Regions from separate parts of the Paenibacillus salivarius genome, predicted to be linked through region 3. Evidence: riboswitches for the same ligand, from Rfam matches in the RefSeq annotation. Region 3 holds a riboswitch; each other region holds the start of a gene.

Region 1 (7,795 bases), 1.1 Mb from region 3:
ACGCTGCGTGACTACTTTCCCGGCGTTGGAGGCGAGAATTTTCAACAGATCGTATTCTGTTGGGGTCAACTTGATCCGTTCTCCCTTCAACTCCACGCTTCGCTGTGCCAGGTCGATGGTCAGCTCGCCGATCTGGAGGATGGGCTCATTCGACGATTTGGCTACGTGCCGCAGCGCAACACGCATTCGAGCGACGAGCTCTCCCATCCCGAACGGCTTGGTTACATAATCATCGGCGCCGCTGTCGAGCGCGACGATTTTATCTTCCTCCCTGTCTTTTGCCGTCAGCACAATGATCGGCGAATTTGACCATTCCCGGATGCGGCCGAGCACTTCCATGCCGGATATGCCCGGCAACCCGAGATCAAGTATGATCAAGTCCGGCAACATCAAGGATGCCTGTTGGAGGCCCTCCTCTCCTGTCGAGGCTTCGTAGATGGCATATTGATGGGCTTGCAGGGTTACCTTCAGAAGCTTTCGAATTTGGGGTTCATCATCGATGATCAAAATGCGAGCCCCATGTTCATTCATGGTCATGATTCGTGGTTCCCCTTTCTTCAGCTGCTGCAAGCAAGTCGTCTTGCTTGTTTAAGGGAAGGGTTATCGTTACAATGGTCCCTCGCGGTTCCTTCGGCTGCGCCGATATCGTTCCTTCATGAAGCTCGACGATTCCTTTGCATATGGCAAGTCCCAATCCCGTACCGGTTATTTGCTTCGCAGCGGTTGAACGGTAAAACTTTTCGAATATCCGATCGTATTCGTCCTCGTTCAGTCCAATCCCCGTATCGGAGACCGAGATGACAACGCCTGCTTCCCCGGTTTTCACTGACAGGACGATTTCACTATAATCCGGACTGTATTTGATCGCATTGCTCACGACATTGACCAACATTTGCTCTAGCAATACTTCGTCACCCAGGACCATAATGGGCCCGTCATCCGGCAACTCGGTGCGCAGCTTGCGATGTTGTTGAAAGTCTTTGACCTGAGATAACGTGACGCCGATCAAGTCCTCCACATCGCACCAGTTTTTCCTGAGGCGCAGCATCCCGCTCTCCAGCTGCACCATGCTGAGCAGATTCGTCACTAGGCGATTCATACGAAGGGCGTCGTCACGAATCGTGACAAGAAGCTCCATTCGATCCTCTGCAGAGAAAATATGCCCGCCCTCGATCAGACCGGTTGCCGAGCCGATGATGGTTGCCAAAGGGGTGCGTAGTTCATGGGAGACCGAATCCAAAATTGCAGTACGAAGGCGTTCCGACTCTGCTGTTAGATGAGCAATTCGGGCTTCCTCCGCCAGCCTGAGGCGAGCGATTGCGCTGGCCGCCAAGCCTCCGAGAGCCTCGAAGAGCCGCTTTTGCTCGGTTGTGATCCCGGTTCGCGCTTCATTCGGATAGAGCGCGATGATACCATATGTGCGGTCTTCGGTCCGAAGCGGAATAAAATAACCCGGAGATTCGTTCAAACGCGAAATTTCCATTCCGGCCGTCTCGACGTGCTCAAACACTCGCTTTGCGATAGACATTTCCGTATTCTCTTGCCTGCAGTCAGGAAGATCGGCAGACTCATGGGCAAGTTTCAGGGTATTCTGGTCATCCGCCAAATAGATCGCGATTTCTGTGTCAAGGGTCTGCGAAACTTGTCGGGAAAAATTGTCCAGCATGGAATGGATGTCCGCGATCGCGCTCATCTGCTTGCTAAGCGCGTACAACGCAGCTGTGTGAGCTTCCCTTTGCTTGGAAAAGAGGACCTGCTGCTTCAGCTTGGCCGCTAGGCTGGCCGTTAATGCTGCCACCGCCAAATAGACGCCAAATGAAACCAGATAGCGCAAGTCTGATACGGTAAAGCTCAGTACAGGAGGCACGAAGAAGAAATCAAAGGCTAAGACACCCAGGATCGCCGCGTAGAAAGCAGGACGCAGTCCCCCGAAGACGGCATTGAAAAGAACCGGGAGTAAATAGATAAGAGCAATATTGACCAAGTCAAAAGCAAGACCAAACGGTTTTAATACCATGGTCATGAGAGCGATCAGCAAAGTCGTGCTTACGTACGATCGCAACGAAATCCATACCGCATTCCATTTATGCATAGCAAAACACATCCTGCTCTTTTTTGTGTCTCTCCTCTCTAGGTTACTGTAAAAAAAGAGTAAAATAAACCGGTACTGGGCGTAAAAATTTCGTAAAAATGATTGAAAAACCTCAAAATAATGAGTAAATACGAGAAAAATGAAGATCTTCTGCCAGGGTCATGAATTCCCAAACATAAAGCACTCTTTTTAAGCGGATATACAATATGCTTCACTTTACAGTTTTTTTGTCTCGGAGTAACATACGTCCATGAATTGAATTGTTTTTCATTTACAGTTGCTTAATTGTGACTCAGGAACAAGAGGGAACCAACTACGGATCAGTGCTTGTGTGAGAGCAAGTCAACCGGATCCGTAAGGGATGAATTCCCCCGCTTATACGAAGCTTAAGCAGGGGCAGGGCGACTCTCACCGCCCGAATCCATAAGCAAAACTCGTAAATGCGGAAGCAGCTCTTTTCAAAAGTGTGGCCCTTGTAGAGAGAGGATGATGAAGCTTGTGATCGTAAGTTTCGACCACAGTGCTTATGCCTCTGTGGTGTTTCGTGAACATGATAATCATCGTTTCAATCGCTGAATTCTTCAATTAACACGAAGGAGCGGGGGAACCAATCGAAGCCGGTCTTGTCGGCTTCATGGGGTGAATCGCCGGTAAATCCGGCGTAGGGCGACTCTTACGCCCGAATCCGACAGCTAACCTCGTAAGCGTCTTTAAGAGAGGCAACAATTGTCGTGATTAGACACGGTGTTTTTTCGTGCCTAAGAAGCTGACGAAGAGTTCCTCTTCCGAAAGCTTCTTTTTTGTTGCCTGTACCAGGATGGAGGAGATTGGCTATGGAAGCTCAAGATGAGTTTGTACTCGTCTCTGCGCCCAACAAAACCGGGGAGCAGTTTATTAAAGCGTTGCGAATCAAAGGAATACCTTATGCAGCGATTACCAATAATGAAACAGAGAAGTCGAGATTGACACATTTGGGCGTCAAGCACATCTTAATGGTCGATACTGTAGACCGGGAAACCTGGCTCATTCCAGAGTTACCGGTAGGGAAGGTGTACTTGTTTGAGTCAAGTTTGCCCTTGATTTGCCGATACATTCAGATCTGCCGATCCTGGACAGGCAAGCCGATCTATATCATCACCGGCAGCAACAATGCAAGACTCATCTACAAAGGACTTGGCGCTAGCTATGTCATTTACACCCGCAGCGATGATGTTTCGTTTCTGCTTGATAACGAAAGCTGAATCCATATCAGGCAAACGTACCGGGTACATGCTTGAAGGGAGGGATGATCATTCATGATGGATATCGCAATGATTTTAACACTAGGTGGCGTATATGGATTGTTTTGCTTATTTTTAGCTTGGTGCGGACGAGTTGCAGGTGAATCGGGGGGAGAACGCTCATGATAATAGTTGCTGTTTTTACGGTTTTGATTTTTTTATATCTCGTTTTTGCTTTGGTGAATCCCGAAAAATTTTAATATGATCTGTATATGTTTGAGGAGGGCATGAAATGGCCATTTTGCAACTGGTAGCGGTCATTGTGATTTTAGTTTTTTTGGTCAAACCTTTGGGGGCATACATCTTTCATGTATTTTCCAATGAACCCAACCGGACCGACAAAATATTCGGACCGATTGAAAGGTTGATCTACGGACTGACCGGTTTGAAAAACCGCGCTGAAATGAGCTGGAAACGATACACGCTCAGCTTGATATTGACCAACGTTATTTTGGTGGCGGTCAGTTATTTGATTTTACGCATCCAGAAATGGCTGCCGATCAACCCGAACGGCATCGATAACATGGAGTCAACGCTTTCTTTCAATACGGTCATCAGCTTCATGACGAATACGAACTTGCAGCACTATAGCGGCGAAACGGGTCTGTCCTATTTTTCGCAAATGGCTGTTATTATGATGATGATGTTTACATCAGCGGCATCCGGCATCGTCGTAGCGATCGCGTTCATTCGCGGTTTGACAAGCAAAGGGAAAACGCTCGGCAACTTCTTCACCGATTTTGTCAAAGCGCACACCCGTTTGCTTATCCCGATGGCGATCATCGTGACATTGGCACTAGTTGCGTTGAAAGTGCCGCAAACGCTTAGTCCGACCGTTCAAGCGACTACGCTTGAAGGCGGGACGCAGCAAATCGCGATCGGTCCGGTAGCTTCCCTCGTATCGATCAAGCACTTGGGAACGAACGGGGGGGGATTTATGGGCGTCAATTCATCGCACCCGTTTGAGAATCCGAATCCGCTAACCAATGTTATCGAGATGTTGTCCATGTGGTGCATTCCGGCCGCGCTGACGTATACGTTCGGCAGATTCGCGCGAAATCAAAAACAGGGCTGGGTGATCTTCAGCGCGATGCTCATCTTGTTTGTCTCCTTCCTGTCCATCGTTTATACATCGGAACTGCGAGGGAACCCAGCGCTGAATGCGCTCGGAATCGACGCTTCGCAAGGCAGCATGGAGGGCAAGGAAGTTCGGTTCGGTATAGCGCAGTCGGCTTTGTTTACAACGGTTACGACTGCGGCTACAACAGGTACGGTCAATAACATGCACGATACGTTGACGCCGCTGGGCGGTCTCGTCCCGCTGGCGCAAATGATGCTGAACTGTGTGTTTGGTGGCGACGGCGTCGGTTTGGTCAACATGCTTATGTACGCAATATTGGGTGTCTTCCTTTGCGGATTGATGGTCGGCCGCACGCCGGAATTTATGGGGCGCAAAATTGAAGCTCGAGAAATGAAACTGGTTGCCATCGCGATTCTCGCTCACCCGCTTATTATTCTTGCGCCTACGGCCATTGCCTTTTTGACGGACTTGGGGAAAGGGGCCATCAGCAATCCCGGCTTCCACGGCATATCGCAGGTGCTTTATGAGTATACGTCTTCCGCCGCGAACAACGGTTCCGGCTTCGAAGGTTTGGCTGACAACACAACGTTCTGGAACGTTTCTACGGGACTTGTCATGCTGTTCGGACGGTACGTTTCCATTGTGGCATTGCTCGGCGTAGCCGGTTCCCTGGCGGCGAAACAATGGGTTCCGGAAACGATCGGAACGTTCCGCACGGACACCAAATTGTTTACGGGTATTCTCGTCGGTATCGTACTGATTATCGGAGCTTTGACCTTTTTGCCCGCCCTTGTTCTCGGTCCGATCGCAGAACATTTGACGCTCCTGAAATAGAAGAGGTGAGATCATGAATACGAAACGAAGAAGCATGTTGTCCGGAGAGATTGTCAAAAAGGCGATCTTGGACAGCTTTATCAAATTAAATCCGGTTGTCATGATGAAAAATCCGGTCATGTTTGTCGTCGAAGCAGGAACGTTCGTCGTGTTGTTAATGACGTTGTTTCCGGGCTACTTCGGTACCGAAGGACGAGTTGGATTTAATCTGGCGGTTTTTCTAATTTTGCTATTTACCGTGCTGTTCGCCAACTTCGCCGAGGCATTGGCTGAGGGCAGAGGAAAAGCGCAGGCCGACACTCTCAAGAAGACGAAAAAAGAAATCATGGCCAATAAAGTGACCGGCAACAGCGTGAAGGTGGTTCCGTCCACGGAACTGCGCAAAGGCGATGTTGTAATTGTCTCGCAAGGGGAGATGATTCCGGGTGACGGGGAGGTCATTGATGGGCTCGCTTCCGTGGACGAGTCAGCCATTACCGGCGAATCCGCTCCTGTCATCAAAGAAGCAGGCGGCGATTTCAGTTCGGTAACCGGCGGCACGCGGGTCGTTAGCGACCGGATAACCGTACGGATTACAAGCGACCCTGGCGAATCGTTCATCGATCGGATGATCGCATTGGTCGAAGGCGCAAAGAGACAAAAAACGCCAAACGAAATCGCGCTGAATACCCTGCTTGTCAGCCTGACCCTGATTTTCCTGATCGTTGTGGTGACATTGGCGCCGATGGCCGATTATCTTGGAATCAAATTGGAGATTCCCGTTCTGATTTCGCTGCTGGTATGTCTCATTCCAACAACGATCGGCGGTTTATTATCCGCAATCGGTATTGCCGGGATGGACCGAGTAACCCGTTTCAATGTACTGGCCATGTCAGGGAAAGCGGTGGAAGCGGCAGGCGACATCGATACGATGATTTTGGACAAAACAGGTACAATCACGTTTGGGAACCGGATGGCCAGCGAGTTCATCGCGGTTGGGGATACGACCGTAGAGACGGTAGCCGAATGGGCAGCCGTCAGTTCAGTGAAGGATGAAACACCCGAAGGCCGATCCGTACTCGAACTCATGAAAAAAGAAGGGTATACGTATCCAACGAATGCGGCTGAAGGTGCGGAATTCATAGAATTTAAAGCGGAAACTCGCATGAGCGGTATCGATTTGCCGAATGGACGAAAAGTTCGCAAAGGCGCGGTTGACGCAGTCAAGGCTTGGGTCAGTGCACAAGGAGGGGTTATTCCCACCGATTTGGAACAAAAAGGGAACGCGATCGCATCGGAGGGCGGAACGCCGCTCGCCGTTGCCGTCGACAATCGAATTTACGGACTCATTTATTTGAAGGATACGGTGAAGCCCGGCATGCGGGAGCGTTTCGATCAGTTGCGAAAGATGGGAATCAAAACGATCATGTGTACAGGAGACAACCCGTTGACAGCAGCGACAATCGCACGAGAGGCCGGGGTGGATGACTTTATCGCCGAGAGCAAGCCGGAAGACAAAATTGCCGTGATCAAGCGGGAACAGGCGGCCGGTAAGCTGGTAGCCATGACCGGAGATGGAACGAACGATGCCCCGGCACTCGCGCAGGCGGATGTAGGACTTGCGATGAACAGCGGCACGACTGCGGCCAAGGAAGCGGCCAACATGGTTGATCTCGACTCCGATCCGTCGAAGATCATTGAAGTGGTGGCGATCGGGAAGCAGTTGTTAATGACGCGCGGCGCCTTGACCACTTTCAGCGTAGCGAACGACATCGCCAAATATTTTGCGATCATCCCGGCCATGTTCATGCTGGCGATTCCGGAAATGGGCGTGCTGAATGTGATGGGACTTGGATCACCGATGTCGGCAATTTTGTCGGCACTTGTGTTTAATGCGATCATTATCCCGTTGCTTATTCCGCTGGCCATGAAGGGTGTTGCTTACAAACCGATGAGTTCCGCCCAATTGCTCAGCCGGAACCTGCTTATCTATGGACTGGGCGGCGTCATCGCGCCGTTCGTCGGGATTAAACTGATCGACATGGTCGTTCACTTATGGGTGTAGTTGAAACGGAATACAGAGAGGAATGAAAATGAATGAATCATTCGGAGCAGCATGTTCAGGGACTTTCCCGCGGATCTTACTTGTTTTCCATGATTCGGCTCAGTCTGTTGTTCATCTTGATATGCGGAATTGTGTATCCGCTGGTTTGCACCGGCATCGCGCAACTGTTGATGCCAGGTCAGGCTAACGGCAGTTTGATCAAAAGCAGCAACGGAGAAATCATCGGTTCCGAATTAATCGGGCAAAACTTTACCGATCCGAAATATTTCCAAGGCCGGGTCTCCAGCATTGAATACAAAGCGGAAGCATCTGGTTCCAACAATTACGGACCATCGAACCCGGACTTGTTGAAAAGGACGGAGGAATCCGTTGAAGCATGGAAGGCAAACAATCCGGACGTTCCTGTTAGCCAATTGCCGATTGCCTTGATCACGAACTCCGGTTCAGGGCTGGACCCCCATATT
Region 2 (7,795 bases), 1.2 Mb from region 3:
AATGAAAAGTCCTCAGCTGCGGCGTCGTTCGGAAGAACTGAATGCCAGATTAATGAACGAACCGCTGGTTCGCGATTTGTGCATCCGCCACCCGGAACTGGGCGAGGAGCAGCTGAGCAGGGGCATGGCCAAGCTGTATCAATATGTGAATGACAACCGCCACTGTGCGAATTGTCCCGGATTAAGCAGCTGTCCCAACGATTTTCCCGGGCACTTCACCAAGCTGACCGTGGAAACGAACAGCGCCGGCCCCCAGTTGGTGGATCGCCAGGTTCCTTGTCCGAAGCAGCTTCGCCATGAACACGAGCTGTCGGTCAAGAAGCGGATTCGCAGCTTTTACGTCGATGAAACGGCGCTTCAGCAGGGATACGACGAAGTGGAGATATTATCGAAGGACGGCGCGCGCGTAGCTGCCGTCAGCCAGGTATTCCGGTACATCAATGAAACAAAGGATACGGGGTTGAAACCTAAGGGCTTGTATCTTGAAGGGCATTTCGGAACGGGTAAAACGTTCCTGATGTGCTATTTGCTCCATGAGTTGGCCAAGGAAGGTCATTCCGGCGTGATTGTCTATATGCCGGATTTCGTGGAGGATCTGAAGTCCATGATGCAGGACGGGCAAAAGCTGAAGGAAACGACGGAGATCATGAAAGAGGCCGACCTGCTGATCTTCGACGATATTGGAGCGGAGAATTTGAATCCTTGGGTAAGGGATCATGTTTTGGGTTCGATTTTGAATTACCGCATGAATCGGAAGCCGACTTTCTATACGTCGAATTATTCATTAAAAGCGCTGGAAAAGCATCTTAGCTTTACGAGCAAAGACGGCGAAGAACGGCATAAAGGCGAGCGGCTCATGAACCGGATCGCTCCCTTTGTGGACGTGGTTTTTGTGGACGGCGTCAATAAACGCGGATCGTTTTGATCCATTTTTTCAGTAATGCGAAAAAGAGCACTGCCGAGGAATAGCGGTAGTGCTCTTTGTCTTTACAAATGCAAGAGGGCTGTCCTTCGGTCATTCAAGATGACTTCGGGACAGCCCCTTTGCGTCGCCGCTCTTAACCGGCAATAAATTTAACGATAACCATTCCGAAGAAAATAACTGCCATAAACGTGAGCATGCCGAAGAATCCGTTCATCAGGTCGAACAAATCGTTGCGCGGTTCTTCGTTAATATGCTCCCGGGGGTCGGTCACATGTGTGTTGGCATCCATGACGACAGGGCCTCCTCGCATAATTAAAACGTTGTCAATAATAAACATCATAGACAGTTCGTTTTTGGGTTATTATTAGTATAACCAATCGTCCTGAAATTTGTAAAGAAGACGTGTTCATTACGATTTTTCTTTTACTAAAAAAATGTGGTATAATTGACAACACGCCTGTTAATTAGGAGGAGAGTAAAATGGCAATTGTAAATGTATCCGATCAAACTTTCAATAATGAAGTCGAAGGCCAAGGTTTGGTTCTCGTTGATTTTTGGGCTCCATGGTGCGGTCCTTGCAAAATGATCGCTCCGATCTTGGAGGATTTGTCTCAAGATGTTGGCGATGCCGTTAAAATTGCGAAAGTGAACGTGGACGAAAATCCGGAGTCCGCTTCCCGTTTCGGCGTGATGAGCATCCCGACCCTGATTTTCTTCAAGGACGGCCAGCCTGTCGATAAGCTCGTAGGGTTGAACTCCAAAGAAAACCTGAAAAACCTGATTGCCAAACATCAATAAGGTCCGGGTATTAAGTAAAGTTTGCCTGCGCCTCCGGTATGACCGGGGGCGTTTTCTGCGTATATCGAGATGCTTATTCCAGGCGGGGGAGGAGGCGTTTTAGCCATGGAATCAAGTTCAAATGAGCTCCGGGAACAGGAAAAGGCGATGGAGACGATCCGGCACAAGCTGGCGCTCTTGCCCGATTTGCCCGGCTGTTATCTGATGAAGAACAAGGACGGGGCGATCATTTACGTCGGCAAGGCCAAAATTCTGAAAAACCGGGTCCGGTCTTATTTTACGGGAAGCCATAACGGCAAAACCCAAATGCTCGTTTCCGAGATCCGGGATTTTGAATATATCGTCACCGGCAGCAACATGGAGGCGCTCATTTTGGAGTGCAACCTGATCAAACAGCATTATCCGAGGTATAACGTTCTTTTGAAGGACGACAAAACCTTTCCATATATAAAAATTACGAACGAGCCGCATCCGCGTTTGGAAGTGACGCGTCGTCTGCTGAAGGACAAGGCGAAATATTTCGGCCCTTATCCGAACGCCTATGCGGCCCAACAGACCAAGAAGCTCCTTGACCGGATGTATCCGCTGCGCAAATGCAATGTCATGCCGAAGGAGGTTTGCCTTTATTACCATATCGGCCAGTGCCTTGCGCCGTGCGAGAAAGAGGTCGAACAGTCCGAATACGACCGGATTACCCAGGAAATATCCTCGTTTCTGAACGGGGGGCATGAAGAAATCAAAAAAGAGCTGCAGCGCAAAATGGAGGAAGCCGCCGAGGAGCTTTATTTTGAGCGGGCCAAGGAACTTCGGGATCAGATCATCAATATCGATGCGATTATGGAGAAGCAGAAGATTACGATCTCGGACGCCAAGGACCGCGACGTCTTCGGTTTCGCCGTGGACAAGGGCTGGATGTGCGTTCAAATTCTGTACATGCGGCAAGGGAAAATGATCGAGCGGCATGCATCGGTGTTTCCGTTTTACGGCGATGCCTACAGCGATTTCTTGTCTTATGTGACCCAGTATTACAGCGATAACCCTGCGCTCCCGAAAGAGATTTTGCTTCCCGAAAAGGACGGGGCACAAACTGAGCCGGCGGAGACCGATCAAAGATCCGACGCTCATTTGGAATCCGAAGCCGGCGAAAAAAGCGAAACGCTGGACCCGGCAAGCGGAGCGGCCGCGCTGAGCGAATGGCTCGGCGTGAAAACGCTCGTGCCGCAACGCGGGTTGAAGAAACAGATGATCAAAATGGCGGAAGACAATGCAAAGGTCGCTTTGGAAGAGAAGTTCCGCCTTATCGAGCGGGATGAGGAGCGGACGCGCGGGGCCGCCGAAAATTTGGGGCGGGCGATCGGGCTTCCGGCCGTTTCGCGGATCGAAGCGTTCGATAACTCCAACATTCAGGGTGCGAATCCCGTGTCCGCGATGGTCGTGTTTATCGACGGGAAACCGGCCAAGAAGGAGTACCGGAAATACAAAGTCCGGACCGTCGAGGGTCCGGACGATTACGAAACGATGCGGGAAGTCATCCGCCGCAGATACGAACGCGTGCTGAAGGAGGACCTTCCGAAGCCGGACCTGATTATCGTCGACGGCGGCAAGGGCCAAATTTCCGCGGCGATCGACGTGCTTGAAAACGAGCTCGGCCTCTATATTCCGGTCGGCGGGCTCGTCAAGGACGCCAAGCACCGCACGGCGCAGCTGATGGTGGGCGATCCGCCGGAACCGGTGCGCCTGGCGCGGGACAGCCAAGAGTTCTACCTGCTTCAGCGCATCCAGGACGAGGTGCACCGGTTTGCGATTTCGTTCCACCGGGAACAGCGGGGCAAATCGATGGTGGCTTCGCGTCTGGACGCGATCCCGGGCATCGGCGAGAAACGCCGCAAGGCGCTGCTCAAGCATTTCGGATCGCTGAAAAAAATAAAAGAGGCCTCCGTCGAAGACTTCCGGCCTCTTTCCATCGGCGATAAGCTCGCCAAACAAATTATAGATGCCCTTCAGGATGAGGAGTCGTGAACAACGGCTCCTCTTTTTGCGTTCTTTGCAGCGGCGGCCGTTCCTTGCCCGGAGGATTAAACAGGTAAATGACATAGGCAACGATGGCAGGCAGCACGATATAGAACACCCCTGCGGCAATATTCACCGTTCCGCCCATAAACATCAAGCTTAGCGACATCAGAATGCTGTCAAAGATGACGTGGGAGAACATCGCGGCCATAAAGCCGTATCTTAGGAAAATGTAGCTGAACAATAGGCCGATGAACAATAGTTCGACCGGACGGGTGTAAAACGGATAGATCGGGTACAGCGTATGTCCGAGCGCCCAGATCAACGTCGTGATAACGCAGGCTACGAACGTACTCCGGAACATTTTTTTCAGCATCGGAATGCCGAACAGCCGGTATACGGCTTCTTCCCCGATCCCGGCCATCCAAGCCGCTAACGGGAATAACAGCGGATAAAGCATATTATACGGCGATTGGGAAGCATCCGTGGTCGACCAGCTCTGAATGGTGTTATCAAGCACGAGGTAAATGACCGACTGCACGCCCAACAGGATGAGCGCCCAAGCGTATCCGTCCGCCATCGAAGCCAGAACATGGCGTCCGTAGCCCGGCTCTTTGGCGCGTGCCCATAATGCGATCCCCTGCTTGCGCCACAGTCCGTCTCCGCCGACCAGAGAGAAATAGACCGATGCGGCCATAATTAATGTAATAATGCCTTGGACGATGAACGTGAAAATCAGCACGGGAAGGTCGATTCCTTCTTTTTCAAAGTAAGGCAGCATATTAAAGGCGAAGAACATCGAAATGACGAAATAGACGGAAGCAAGAAAGATCCCGCGTTTGAACGACGTGTGAACCTTTGTCAATGCACTGTAGACGATGGCAAGAATGCCGAGCACGAAGGTCAGCAACCCGTAGCCCAGATAAGTGAGCCAGCTGGCGATGGTCGTCTGTTTGTCTACATAGTCGGTATATTCTTGCGGAACCGTAAATGTGCTCTCGATCCCGGAAACCCGATCGCCGTAAAAGCTGACCAGAACCTCCGCCTGAGATTTTCCGATTTCATAATCGGTAATCGTCAGGTAAATCCCCTCCGGCGATTCGTCGACCATAAATTGAACATCGTCTTGAAAACCGAGTGCCTTTAAGTACGGTTGCGCCGCATCCATCTTTTCCTCCCAGCTCATCATGCTTTCCGCGGGCTCCAAGGCGCCGGTACCGTTTTTCGTATCTTCCAGAAGGTCGATAAGGCTGTTTCCGGTTGTCTGTTTTTCCTCGAAGCCGACGACGGCCCCGGATTTCATATGTACATCGACCGTCAGCGCCCCCAGCCCGTTCCCCGGCTGATCAAAACGGACTTGGAACACATCCGTAGGAAATTGTTTATCGAATTTTTTTAAATAATCCCCCATCAGATCCTCGCGGGTCAAATAACCGTAAAGATCGGACCGGGACTCGTAAGTGATCAACGGATCTTCAAGAGCGCCTGAAAATCCCAGCGTATTTTTGGCAAATTGACGGGCGTGCTCGGCGGCTTGATCGGTAGTTATCACCTGGGTCGATTGCTCAAGCTGCTGAGATTCCGAGTCGGAATTAGGGACGATCTGACAAAGGATAAATACCACTACGCTGATGGCGGCAAGTACCCATAATGTTCCGGTTTTCATCCTCCATGCTTGCGGTTTTGGTTCGGATTGCATGCAAAAACTCCTTTATTTGTTTTTTTGAATCAGTATGATTTCTGGACGCTTTTGTCAAAGTAAAGATAACACAGGGCGGGATACTTCGCTAGGGAACAGAGGTTTTCCGTGAAAAGTCGAAATAACTACGGCAAAAACAAGCATGGCTCTGATAACGGAATACCTTGCGGCAGGATTCAGCGCATTTAAGTTATTATGGGGTTTTTTCAACCTAATAAACCTTTGTGGCGGAGCGGAATAAAGCTTATAATCCATTTGACGAAAATGAAATGAAAACAATTGAAACTAAATAGGATGGCCGAATTTCCAAAGAAAACGGGGGAACCGATTTTTAGGGGTGAATTTCGTTTGTTTCACGGGTCAGGTGCCTGGTGAACAAACGAATAGGGCAGGCCGCGCAAGCCCGAATCCGTCAGCTAACCTCGTAGGCCTTTGCAGCAGGGACCAATCAAAAGCATTGGATTTCCAGTGCTTTTTTTCTTTGTTCTTTTTTGGCCCATTTTAGTGTGAGGTGAAACGTATTGTTATCGAAATGGCTCAAATTTTCGCCGCCACAAATCCTCGTACTGGGCTTTGCGGCAATCATTCTGGTGGGGTCGCTACTCCTGATGCTGCCGATTTCAAGCACGACCGGCGAGACGCTTCCGTTTATCGACGCCTTTTTTACGGCGACGTCGGCGACATGCGTTACGGGACTCGTTGTGGTCGATACGGGAACCTATTTTTCCGTCTTCGGCCAGATCGTCATCATGCTGCTTATCCAGGTTGGCGGTCTCGGCTTCATGACGATGGCCACCCTGTTCGCGCTTGTGTTCAAACGCAAAATTTCGCTGAAGGACCGGCTGATCCTGCAGGAGGCGATGAACCAGAGCTCGATGGAAGGGATCGTTCGGCTGATCAAAAAGGTGCTGATCTATTCCTTGGTGATCGAAAGCTGCGCCGCTTTGCTGTTCGCCATCCGCTGGGCGTTTGACATGCCGTTGGGGCGCGCCGTGTATTTCGGGATTTTTCACGGGGTCTCGATGTTCAATAATGCCGGCTTCGACTTGTTTGGCGAGTATCGCAGCCTCACCGGCTATGTCGATGATCCGATCGTAAACTTCGTGGCGATGTTCCTGATCGTATCGGGGGGGATCGGCTTTATCGTTCTGTCCGATTTGATCGAGTTCCGCAAACGCCGCAAGCTGTCGCTGCATTCCAAAGTGGTGCTTTCGATGACGTCGGCTTTGATTTTGATCGGCGCGGTCGTGGTTTTTGTATTTGAGTTTACGAATCCGAAATCCTTGGAGCCGCTGAATTGGAGCGGTAAAATATGGAGCTCGTTCTTTCAGTCGGTCACGCCGCGGACGGCAGGGGCCAACACGCTGGATATCGGCACTCTCCGACAAGCGACCCAGTTCTTCATGATCATCCTGATGTTTATCGGGGCATCGCCGAGCTCCACCGGGGGCGGGATCAAGACGACGACCTTTACGATTCTGATCGGGGCGGTAATCTCCATGATTCGGGGGCGGTCGGATCTCGTGCTTTTCCGGTACCGGCTCGTGCAGGAACGGATCTTCAAGGCGGTAACGATTACGATGCTTGCCTTGTTTCTCGTCATTGCGGTGGCAATGATATTGTCCACCACGGAGGATGCAAATTTCCTGAGCATATTATTTGAAACGACCTCCGCTTTCGGTACCGTGGGACTCACGATGGGTTTGACCGGAAAGCTGACGGTTATAGGCAAAATCATTATCAGCTTCACCATGTTTGCCGGACGGCTTGGCCCTCTGACGCTGGCCTATGCGCTTGGGCCGAAGAAGGGTAAAGAATTATATAAACATCCCGAAGGCAAAATGATTATAGGATAAGGGGAAAATGAGATGAAAACACAGCAGTTTGTAGTGATCGGGCTTGGGCGCTTCGGTTCCAGTCTGGCGCTTGAGCTGATGGACCTCGGATACGAGGTTCTGGGAATTGACCGCGACGAGGAAGTGGTCGATGAATGGGAAGACCGGCTGACGCATGCCGTCGTGGCCGATGCGACCGATGAAGAGGTTTTGAAATCGCTGGGCGTGCGAAATTTTGACTGCGGGATCGTCGCGATCGGGGACGATATCCAGATGAGCATCCTTAGCGCCATCCTGCTTAAGGATCTAGGCATCAAGACGGTCGTGGCCAAGGCGATCTCGGTCCTGCACGGGCGGGCCTTGGAGAAGCTTGGCGTTGACCGGGTGATTTTCCCGGAAAGGGATATGGGAATCCGCGTGGCCCATCAGCTCGTAACACCGAATCTGCTGGATTACATCGAACTTTCCAAGGAATACAGCATCGTGGAAATGAACGTGCCGGCTTGCCTGAACGGAAAAAATGTGGGC
Region 3 (7,795 bases):
CCTGAAAGGCTAAGTTCTTTTCGTCAAGCGGAATATAGCCCGCCTGGCTCGATATAATGATCGTATCCCTGGGGAGAGCGCTCATTTCCAACCGGTCGGCCAAATCCACCATCGTCATGATCATTTCCACTTCATGGTAGCCATCCGGCCGTTTATGTAAGACGTCAAGCATCAGGTTAATTTTCGCCGGCGCTTTTTCGTAAATTTTCAAGACGCTCACCCACTTTCCATTTCCGTAAATTCCATCACCGTACAAAACCAGACTTAACATATTATAAAAAAAACTAAGCTTTTCGTCTATGCACGGAAGACAGCAAAAACAAACGGGCCTCCCGATTGGGAAGCCCGTCGCATCTACCTTGCTTCAAACTAAGGCTCTTTCCTGGACGCGGCCCGCTCGGCAAGCTCGATTGCTCTTTTCACCATATTGCCCGCATCCTTGGCCTTAATCCCGCCCCATCCTTCTTCACGGACGGTATCGTAAAATCCGAGATCCTTCGCCAGTTCAACCTTCAAGTCTTCGGACATGATGCTTCGCCTTCTGCGCGACATGTACCATTCCTCCTTAGGAAGCGATAGATTAAAATAACGTCTGTAGTATGTGCCCTTTCGCGTGCCTTCATTCGGCAGTGGAATCATGTCCACCGGGTGCGTACATACAAAAAACCGACCCTGCGCTGACGCGCGAGGGCCGGTTGCTTCAATCATCATGTAATTCAAGGTTTATTATACGACAACCGCATTTCATTGTTATCGCCACAAACCATGACTTCAACGGATTCGGTGAGAATATCGGCATAACTGTAAGACACACGTTTGAAAGTTTGCTGATCTTCATCCAGCTTCACGATAAAGACCGAAGGATAGGTCTCCTCCAATACACCGGTGCGTTCGACGGTCTTACGTCGACCTCCATTAGCTCGCAGTGTAATCTTTTGTCCAACGTGAGCCTCGAGACTGTGTTTTATTTCATTCAGCGCATTTTTAGCCATTGCCTGTGACCACCTTCCTTCTTTGTCCATTATAACAAGAAAGGGAGTCGCTTGTCAAGTTGAAATAAATAATTATATCAGCATGAAAAAAAGGTTGTCAACGATTTTTTTTCGACACTTTCGGCAAACGGCCTTTTTCTGAAATTACATGGAAGGGACAACCTTCAAGGCGGACAGATCTACAAGCTTCGGCAGTCCAATCCGGTAACTTCCCCGCGTCTCGATTCCACCCACGCCCTGCGTTCCGCTGATGGTATGGCTCAGTATGTCGGTAATATGGATCGTTTCGCGAATGGGCGTCAGAGCGGCCTTGGCGGCGATATATACCGGATCCAACGCATGGATGAGTACACGTGCCGGCGAGCTTGCAAAGTTGGCCCCCGCCTGGAGCAGCGCCTCAAAATGCGACTGGCATGCCCCGGCCACGATGGTCAAAGCGTCAAAATTGCGTTCATACCTGCGTGCGGCCTGAATCGCCTCGACAAAGTGCTTGGAGTTTTTATAGCTCGATAAATTATAAAGATCCGCCGTCGGCCGATTTTTCAGAACTCCATCATGGCCGGTTATCACGACCACATCGGGCTGAATACTCGGCAGCAAGCGGTATAGCGCGCCGGCCATCTGCGACTCGGTGACGTAATATCCCTGTGCCGGGACGCGCAGTTTTTCGTACAGGCTAAGGCTCTTTTTCAAATACCGCTCGTCTCCGTCCAAATGGAGCACCTTTCCCGGTACCTCGAAAAACGAAGGCTCTCCGGCGGTATACCACTCCCGTCCCAAAACGGAATGGCTTCGCTCCGTCAGCTCTTGCCGGTCCTTATGCAGCCGTTCCAGCGATTCGGTAGCCTTGATCCGCGCCCGCTGCGTTTTTTCGCCCGTAGCGCTCGGACTTACCTTCATCAGGTCGGTCAAAGGAGCGTCCGCCAGCAAACGAAATTCCGTTCCTTTTATGATGGCCTGCTCCCGTACGATGTTCTCGACCCGAAAAGTCACATCCCCACCGTACGATTTGCGGACGACCAAGTCACCCAAATTCGTCAAATCAATCACCTCAACCCATCCTATGGGCGAACCCAGGGATTGGTTCCGAGAGGTAATTCAAAAAGTCATCTTTTGATCACGAGGCAAATCAAAAAGCTTATATCTTTTTTAAACCGGCTTTAAAAAACGTATTGCTAAGGCCCGCGAATTCCTGCAGGCTCAGCGTCTCCGCGCGCCGCGACGGAGCTATGCCCGCTTCGGCAAGCAACGATTCCAGCCGTTCCCGGCCCTCTCCCGGGAAGAAACGGGTTTTGAGGTTGTTGGCAATCGTTTTTCGCCGTTGGGCAAAGGAGGCTTGGACCACTTCGAAGAAAAAGGATTCATCCTCGACGTCCACCGGAGGCGTCTTACGTACCTTCAGGCGAATAACCGCGGACTCCACGTTCGGTTGCGGAATAAAGACACTGTGGGGTACAGTGCAAACAAGCTCCGGTTCACTATAGTACTGAACCGCGATACTCAAGCTTCCATAGTCTTTCCCGCCGGGGGCCGCGGCCATCCGTTCGGCGACCTCTTTTTGAATCATCACGACGATATTTTCCAGAGGTAACCCGGCCTCCAGCAGATTCATCAGAATCGGGGTCGTCACATAGTATGGCAGATTGGCCACGACGCTGACCGAGCTGCATTCCGCGAATTCGGACGCAAACAAAGCATGAAGATCAAGCTTCAGGACATCGCCATGAATGACTTTTACATGCGGATGGGGAGCCAACACTTCCTCCAGGATCGGCAGCAGTCGCTGGTCGATTTCGACGGCGGCTACGCGCCCCGCTTCCCGGGCCAGTTTCTCCGTCAATGCGCCGATCCCCGGACCGATCTCCAGCGCCCCCTTGGACTTGTCCAACCCGGCCGCTCCGACGATCTTGGCCAGAATGTTCTGGTCGATCAGAAAGTTTTGGCCAAGGCTCTTTTTAAACGAAAAACCGTGCCTCTCGATAATTTCCTTCGTCCGGCGCGGCGTAGACACATCTTCTCTTACTTCCACAGTTATTCGCCCCTTTCATTCTTGAGTTGGGCCAGTGCGTCGCAAAATTCCGCGCGGCTAATCCGGAAAATCCCAAGGCGCTTGTAAAACTGCTTGCCGTTGCAATATCCGATTCCGAGCCGTTCGCCCATAAAACGCCGGCGGGCTGCCGCATCCTCGTGCACGATCAGTCCGGCTTCCAGCAAGTCTTCCCACTCCACTTGCCTGAGGTCTTCTTCCGCTCCAGGGACGGCCTCGCTGCGGACGCGGGAAAGCGCCTCGCGAATCGCCTTTGGCGACGCATTCTCGACGCCGATATCGTCGCCCTTGGTGGCGTCGGCCTCACGCAGGAAAGCGTGCTTGCAGCCCGGCACGCGCTGGGCCACGATTTTACGGATCCGCTCCCCGGCATGATCGGGATCCGTGAAAATAATCACCCCGCGCCGCTCCATCGCCAGCTCAATTTTCCGCAGCGTCGTCTCGTTAATCGCCGAACCGCCGGTCTCAATGGTGTCGGCTTCCACCGCCCGCTTCACCGCGACGGTATCGTCCCGGCCTTCCACCACAATGACCTCTTTGATCATGCACTTCTCAACCTTCCCAACATTTATTAAAGTCATAATTACAATCATAACCACCCGTCCAACGGGTGGTTTGCTCTTGGGGTATAACCCCCTGTTGCCAAACTGCGCCTAAAGACGCTAGCCTGACAATAAAATTGTTCAGGCTCAGTGTTATTTGTCACTTTCACTTACCAGTTAAACTGGTTTACTTCTTCTTGCTGCTGTTCCTGCTGAAGGGATCTTCATACTCTTTCACGCTCAGTTTATCAATTGCTTGATCATGTGCTTCTTGCTCACGTATATATTTTGCGACGGTGGCCTCATTTAAGCCAACAGTACTGACGTAATATCCTTCCGCCCAAAATTTCCGATTCCCATACTTATACTTTAAGCTCGCGTGTTTCTCGAATATCATCAACGAGCTTTTTCCCTTCAGATATCCCATAAATGATGATACTGAGATTTTTGGGGGAATTGCTACTAACATATGTACATGATCCGGCATCATGTGGCCCTCTATTATCTCCACTCCCTTGTATTTACACAAACGCTTGAAAATCTCGATCAAGTCTTTTCTCACTTGATTATAAATTTCTTTCCGTCTATACTTCGGGGTGAACACAATGTGGTATTTGCACATCCACTTCGTGTGAGCTAGACTATAGCTCTTGTTTGCCATCTAAGACCATTCCTTTCATTATTGAGCCTGAACATCTCAATTTTATTGGAATGGTCTTGTTGGTCAAACCCTTGATCCCTCCACCCGCATAGCGGGTGGTTTTTTGTTTCGCACGCTTCGCGAGCTCAACTGGCTAAAGCCGCAACAAAAAGAAGAGGAATTCTCCTCTTCTTATCCGTGTCTTATTCATCATCCTAATATTATATCATTCCCTGCCCAAAGTAAACGCGGCGGTTAGTTGAGCTCCGGTTTGGTCGGTCCGATGACATATACGGTCCGCCCTTTCTTACGGCCGAAGTTCTCCGCCGATTTCAGGGAATCGTAATAAACGTCTATTTTATTGCCTTTGATGGCACCGCCGGTGTCCTCCGCTTTACGGAAGCCGATGCCCTCAATATAGACCCACCATCCCAAAGGAACGACGCTTTTGTCGACAGCGATCGTCCGGCCTTCCGTCACGCGGGTGCCGGAGGCGGTACGCGTGCCGATTCCGTCTTCCTCCGAGGAGTATGCGGTTAAGGTCACGTTTTTAAGTACTTTTTTATATTTAAACGAGACGCCGCCTTTCGTCGTCAGTCCGCTGATATTCACCGAATCTCCAGTACGGGAAATGCTTGCGGCTGCAACGGCTGTCGGTTTCTTCGTGCCTACGGCGACCACTTTCGGCGAGGCCTCCTTCTCGACCTCTTTGCCAAGCCAACGCTTGGACACGAAGACTCCGTCTTCATAAACTTTTTCGATATTATGCACGACAACACCCTCGCTGCCTTCGGAAACCACTTTGGTTTTACCTTTTAGCAACGACTCGTCAGAAGTCTTTACCACGGAAAATGGCACATTTTCTTTGGACTGTACCGTTTGTTTGGTCACTCGTACGATCTTGATGTCCAGATTTTCACTCACTTTGCTGTCCAGCGCAGGAGTAACTTTGTCGTCCTGGTTCAACGTAATCCCGAGTTCCTCGATGGTCTTCCGAATGCTGTCTTCTGTCGTGTAATGGATGGTTGTCTTACCGTCTACGCTGACTTGAACCGGAACCGCACGCTCAATGACGATCCGGTCACCGTCTTCAAGATTACTGTCGAGCGGACGCGACACTTCGTCCCCCCGGTTCAGTACGATGGACTGTTCGTCCAATACTTCATTGACCAGCGATTGGCGGGTTTCGATCGTTTGGCTCTCCCCGTCGACCACCAGATGAACTTTCTTGCTGCTTTGCCCGTAAACCCAAATCAGGATGATGAGAACTACCGCGATGGCTAACAAGCCTACAACCGCTGCTTGACGTAAATGTTCTTGTTTCCACCGCATTGCGTAAGACATGCTGGATGAGCGTGATTCATGGGTCTCCAATTTGCGGAAAATGCCCATTTCTTCCGTCCTCCTTCATAGTCCCGCCGTCTAGAACGATTTAGCTTGAATTTGACGTGACTACATTTCATTTTTACGAAATACGTTCTTCGTGACCCGTACTTCGCATCCTGCCCCAGTCTTCTCGGCATTGTCACCTCCTGTATACAACAGTATGATGACCCTACTACGTTTATTCAAAACAAAAGAAGCCTAAAGAAAGAGTAAGAGGCTCTCTTTCGTGGCTTCCGGATCGTCCTGATGTAATAGGATGCACGAGTTTGCCCTCTCATTGTACGCTTACGAGGTTAGCTGTCGGGTTAGGACGCGAGAGACCCGCCCTTTCTCAGTTCATTCGCTCATGGCGCAATGACCTCGAATTCACCCCAATGACCCAAGAAGAAATCAACCACAAACCGATTGGCCATTATGCCTGCCGGCTGCATTTGGTTCCCCCGTTCTCCGTTTGCCGGAGATTCAGCGAGACTGGTTCATGGAACCATGTAATCCTCCAAAATGATTACTGAAAAGATTCTATCCTGTTTCGATGCAGGTTGTAAAGGATCAATCAAGAACGTTTATTTTAATAAATGGTTAAAAAAATGTAATAAACTCGGTTCAGTTGGTTAAAATGCATTAATCTTTCTCGTTTGCTCCTTTTTTCATCGGTTTTCCTCCCGATTTCACCGAATTCCAAATCGTTCCAGCGCATTCCTGGTTGTAATTTCTGCCAGTTCCTCCACGGAAATCCCTTTTAATTCAGCCGCGGCTTCGGCAACCAACCGGACATGTCCGGTCTCGTTTCTCTTTCCACGAAATGGATGAGGTGTTAAATATGGGGCGTCCGTTTCGATCAGCAAACGGTCAAGCGGAGTCTTCGCCAAGACCTCTTTCGGTTGTTTTGCATTTTTAAACGTAATCGGTCCGCCAAACGACAAATGAAATCCCAAATCCAGACACATTTTGGCAATTTCCCAACTCCCCGAGTAAGAGTGCATAACCCCGCCGATTTCATCGGCCTTCTCTTCACGGAGAATGCGTACTACGTCTTCATGCGCATCGCGGTTATGGATGCAAATCGGCATTTTGAGCTCCCGCGCCAGACGGATTTGTTTGCGGAACACTTCATGTTGCACGTCTTTCGGGGACGTATCCCAATAATAATCAAGTCCGATTTCGCCAATCGCGACAACTTTCTCATGCTTGGCAAGTTCGGCAATCCAGTCCAAATCCTCTTCTTTCATTGTAATGGCGTCCTGCGGATGCCAGCCGACAGCGGCATATATAAAATCATAAGATTCCGCGAGCTTCATCGTAGTCGGGATAGTCTCACGGTTAAAACCGATATTGATCATCCGCGTTACCCCTTGATCCAGCGCACGCTGAAGCGCTTCCTCCCGATCGCCGTCAAATTGCGCCGCATCCATATGCGTATGTGTATCGAATAACTCCATTATGCATCCTCCCTAGCTATGACAAATCGAATAGTTTAGCGATTTCCTTCGGTAAACGGTCTTTGAAAGCCGCCAATTTATTATCCGGAAAGTACAAATGAAATCTTCCCCGGTGCAGCCCGCTGATCGAGCGCACGATGTCGGAAACTTCGGAAATTTCCCGAAGCCGTTCCTGCCGGTCGAGCAGCAGAATCTGCTTGTCCCGGGATTCGCCGTCCGGACGAAACACATCATAAGGCAGATCGGTCGGAAAATCAATTTCCAGATCGTAATCCGGATGGAGCCCCGCCGCCTTAAAAGCATGGCGAATCTCGTCAATCGTTTCCAGGTCGATTGCATCCGTTTCTACATATTTATACAGTTTTCTGTCTAAAAACCGGCCGCACAGATCGCTCAGTAATTCATCCGGTTCTTTACGCCATTGCATAAATGCGGTCTGCACCAACGCCTCGTCGAGCAGCTGATAATCCCTGACCGTCAAGTTGCCCCGAAATAGGCCCGGTAGCGGGTCCGGCAGGAAGGCGAATGAATGGCCTTCGGCGTAAAGCTCCTTGGCCCGCCGGAAAATTTGCCGCAAAATAATTTCCGAGCTGCGGGTTACCGGGTGAAAATAGATCTGCCAGTACATCTGATACCTGGACATCAGGTAGTCTTCCACCGCATGCATGCCTGATTCCTTTACGACAATTCTTCCCTGGAACGGACGCAGCATTCTCAAAATTCGGTCCATGTCGATCGTCCCGTAATTG

What was found. Region 3 has a riboswitch for cyclic di-AMP ahead of ACSFXJ_RS00140 (G5 domain-containing protein). Riboswitches for the same ligand answer to the same signal wherever they lie in the genome.
Region 1: it holds a riboswitch for cyclic di-AMP, as region 3 does, so the genes downstream of both, ACSFXJ_RS05015 (hypothetical protein) here and ACSFXJ_RS00140 (G5 domain-containing protein) in region 3, are expected to answer to the same signal.
Region 2: it holds a riboswitch for cyclic di-AMP, as region 3 does, so the genes downstream of both, ACSFXJ_RS20890 (TrkH family potassium uptake protein) here and ACSFXJ_RS00140 (G5 domain-containing protein) in region 3, are expected to answer to the same signal.

The regions. Positions count from the first base shown of each region.
Region 1 covers NZ_CP195592.1:1,096,001-1,103,795, forward strand. The annotation lists gene ACSFXJ_RS05005 (response regulator) at 1-537, opposite strand, end outside; gene ACSFXJ_RS05010 (ATP-binding protein) at 524-2,092, opposite strand; cyclic di-AMP (ydaO/yuaA leader) riboswitch at 2,653-2,814, shown strand; gene ACSFXJ_RS05015 (hypothetical protein) at 2,926-3,333, shown strand; gene ACSFXJ_RS05020 (potassium-transporting ATPase subunit F) at 3,495-3,572, shown strand; gene kdpA (potassium-transporting ATPase subunit KdpA) at 3,605-5,287, shown strand; gene kdpB (potassium-transporting ATPase subunit KdpB) at 5,301-7,331, shown strand; gene kdpC (potassium-transporting ATPase subunit KdpC) at 7,364-7,795, shown strand, end outside.
Region 2 covers NZ_CP195592.1:4,517,988-4,525,782, reverse strand. The annotation lists gene dnaI (primosomal protein DnaI) at 1-925, shown strand, start outside; gene ACSFXJ_RS20910 (YqzM family protein) at 1,059-1,214, opposite strand; gene trxA (thioredoxin) at 1,406-1,723, shown strand; gene uvrC (excinuclease ABC subunit UvrC) at 1,829-3,742, shown strand; gene ACSFXJ_RS20895 (CPBP family intramembrane glutamic endopeptidase) at 3,711-5,432, opposite strand; cyclic di-AMP (ydaO/yuaA leader) riboswitch at 5,719-5,879, shown strand; gene ACSFXJ_RS20890 (TrkH family potassium uptake protein) at 5,954-7,288, shown strand; gene ACSFXJ_RS20885 (potassium channel family protein) at 7,301-7,795, shown strand, end outside.
Region 3 covers NZ_CP195592.1:27,142-34,936, reverse strand. The annotation lists gene ispE (4-(cytidine 5'-diphospho)-2-C-methyl-D-erythritol kinase) at 1-211, opposite strand, end outside; gene ACSFXJ_RS00170 (protein sspF) at 370-552, opposite strand; gene veg (biofilm formation stimulator Veg) at 717-992, opposite strand; gene yabG (sporulation peptidase YabG) at 1,137-2,033, opposite strand; gene rsmA (16S rRNA (adenine(1518)-N(6)/adenine(1519)-N(6))-dimethyltransferase RsmA) at 2,131-3,021, opposite strand; gene rnmV (ribonuclease M5) at 3,024-3,584, opposite strand; gene tnpA (IS200/IS605 family transposase) at 3,769-4,242, opposite strand; gene ACSFXJ_RS00140 (G5 domain-containing protein) at 4,477-5,613, opposite strand; cyclic di-AMP (ydaO/yuaA leader) riboswitch at 5,874-6,085, opposite strand; gene ACSFXJ_RS00135 (TatD family hydrolase) at 6,276-7,046, opposite strand; gene ACSFXJ_RS00130 (HD domain-containing protein) at 7,063-7,795, opposite strand, start outside.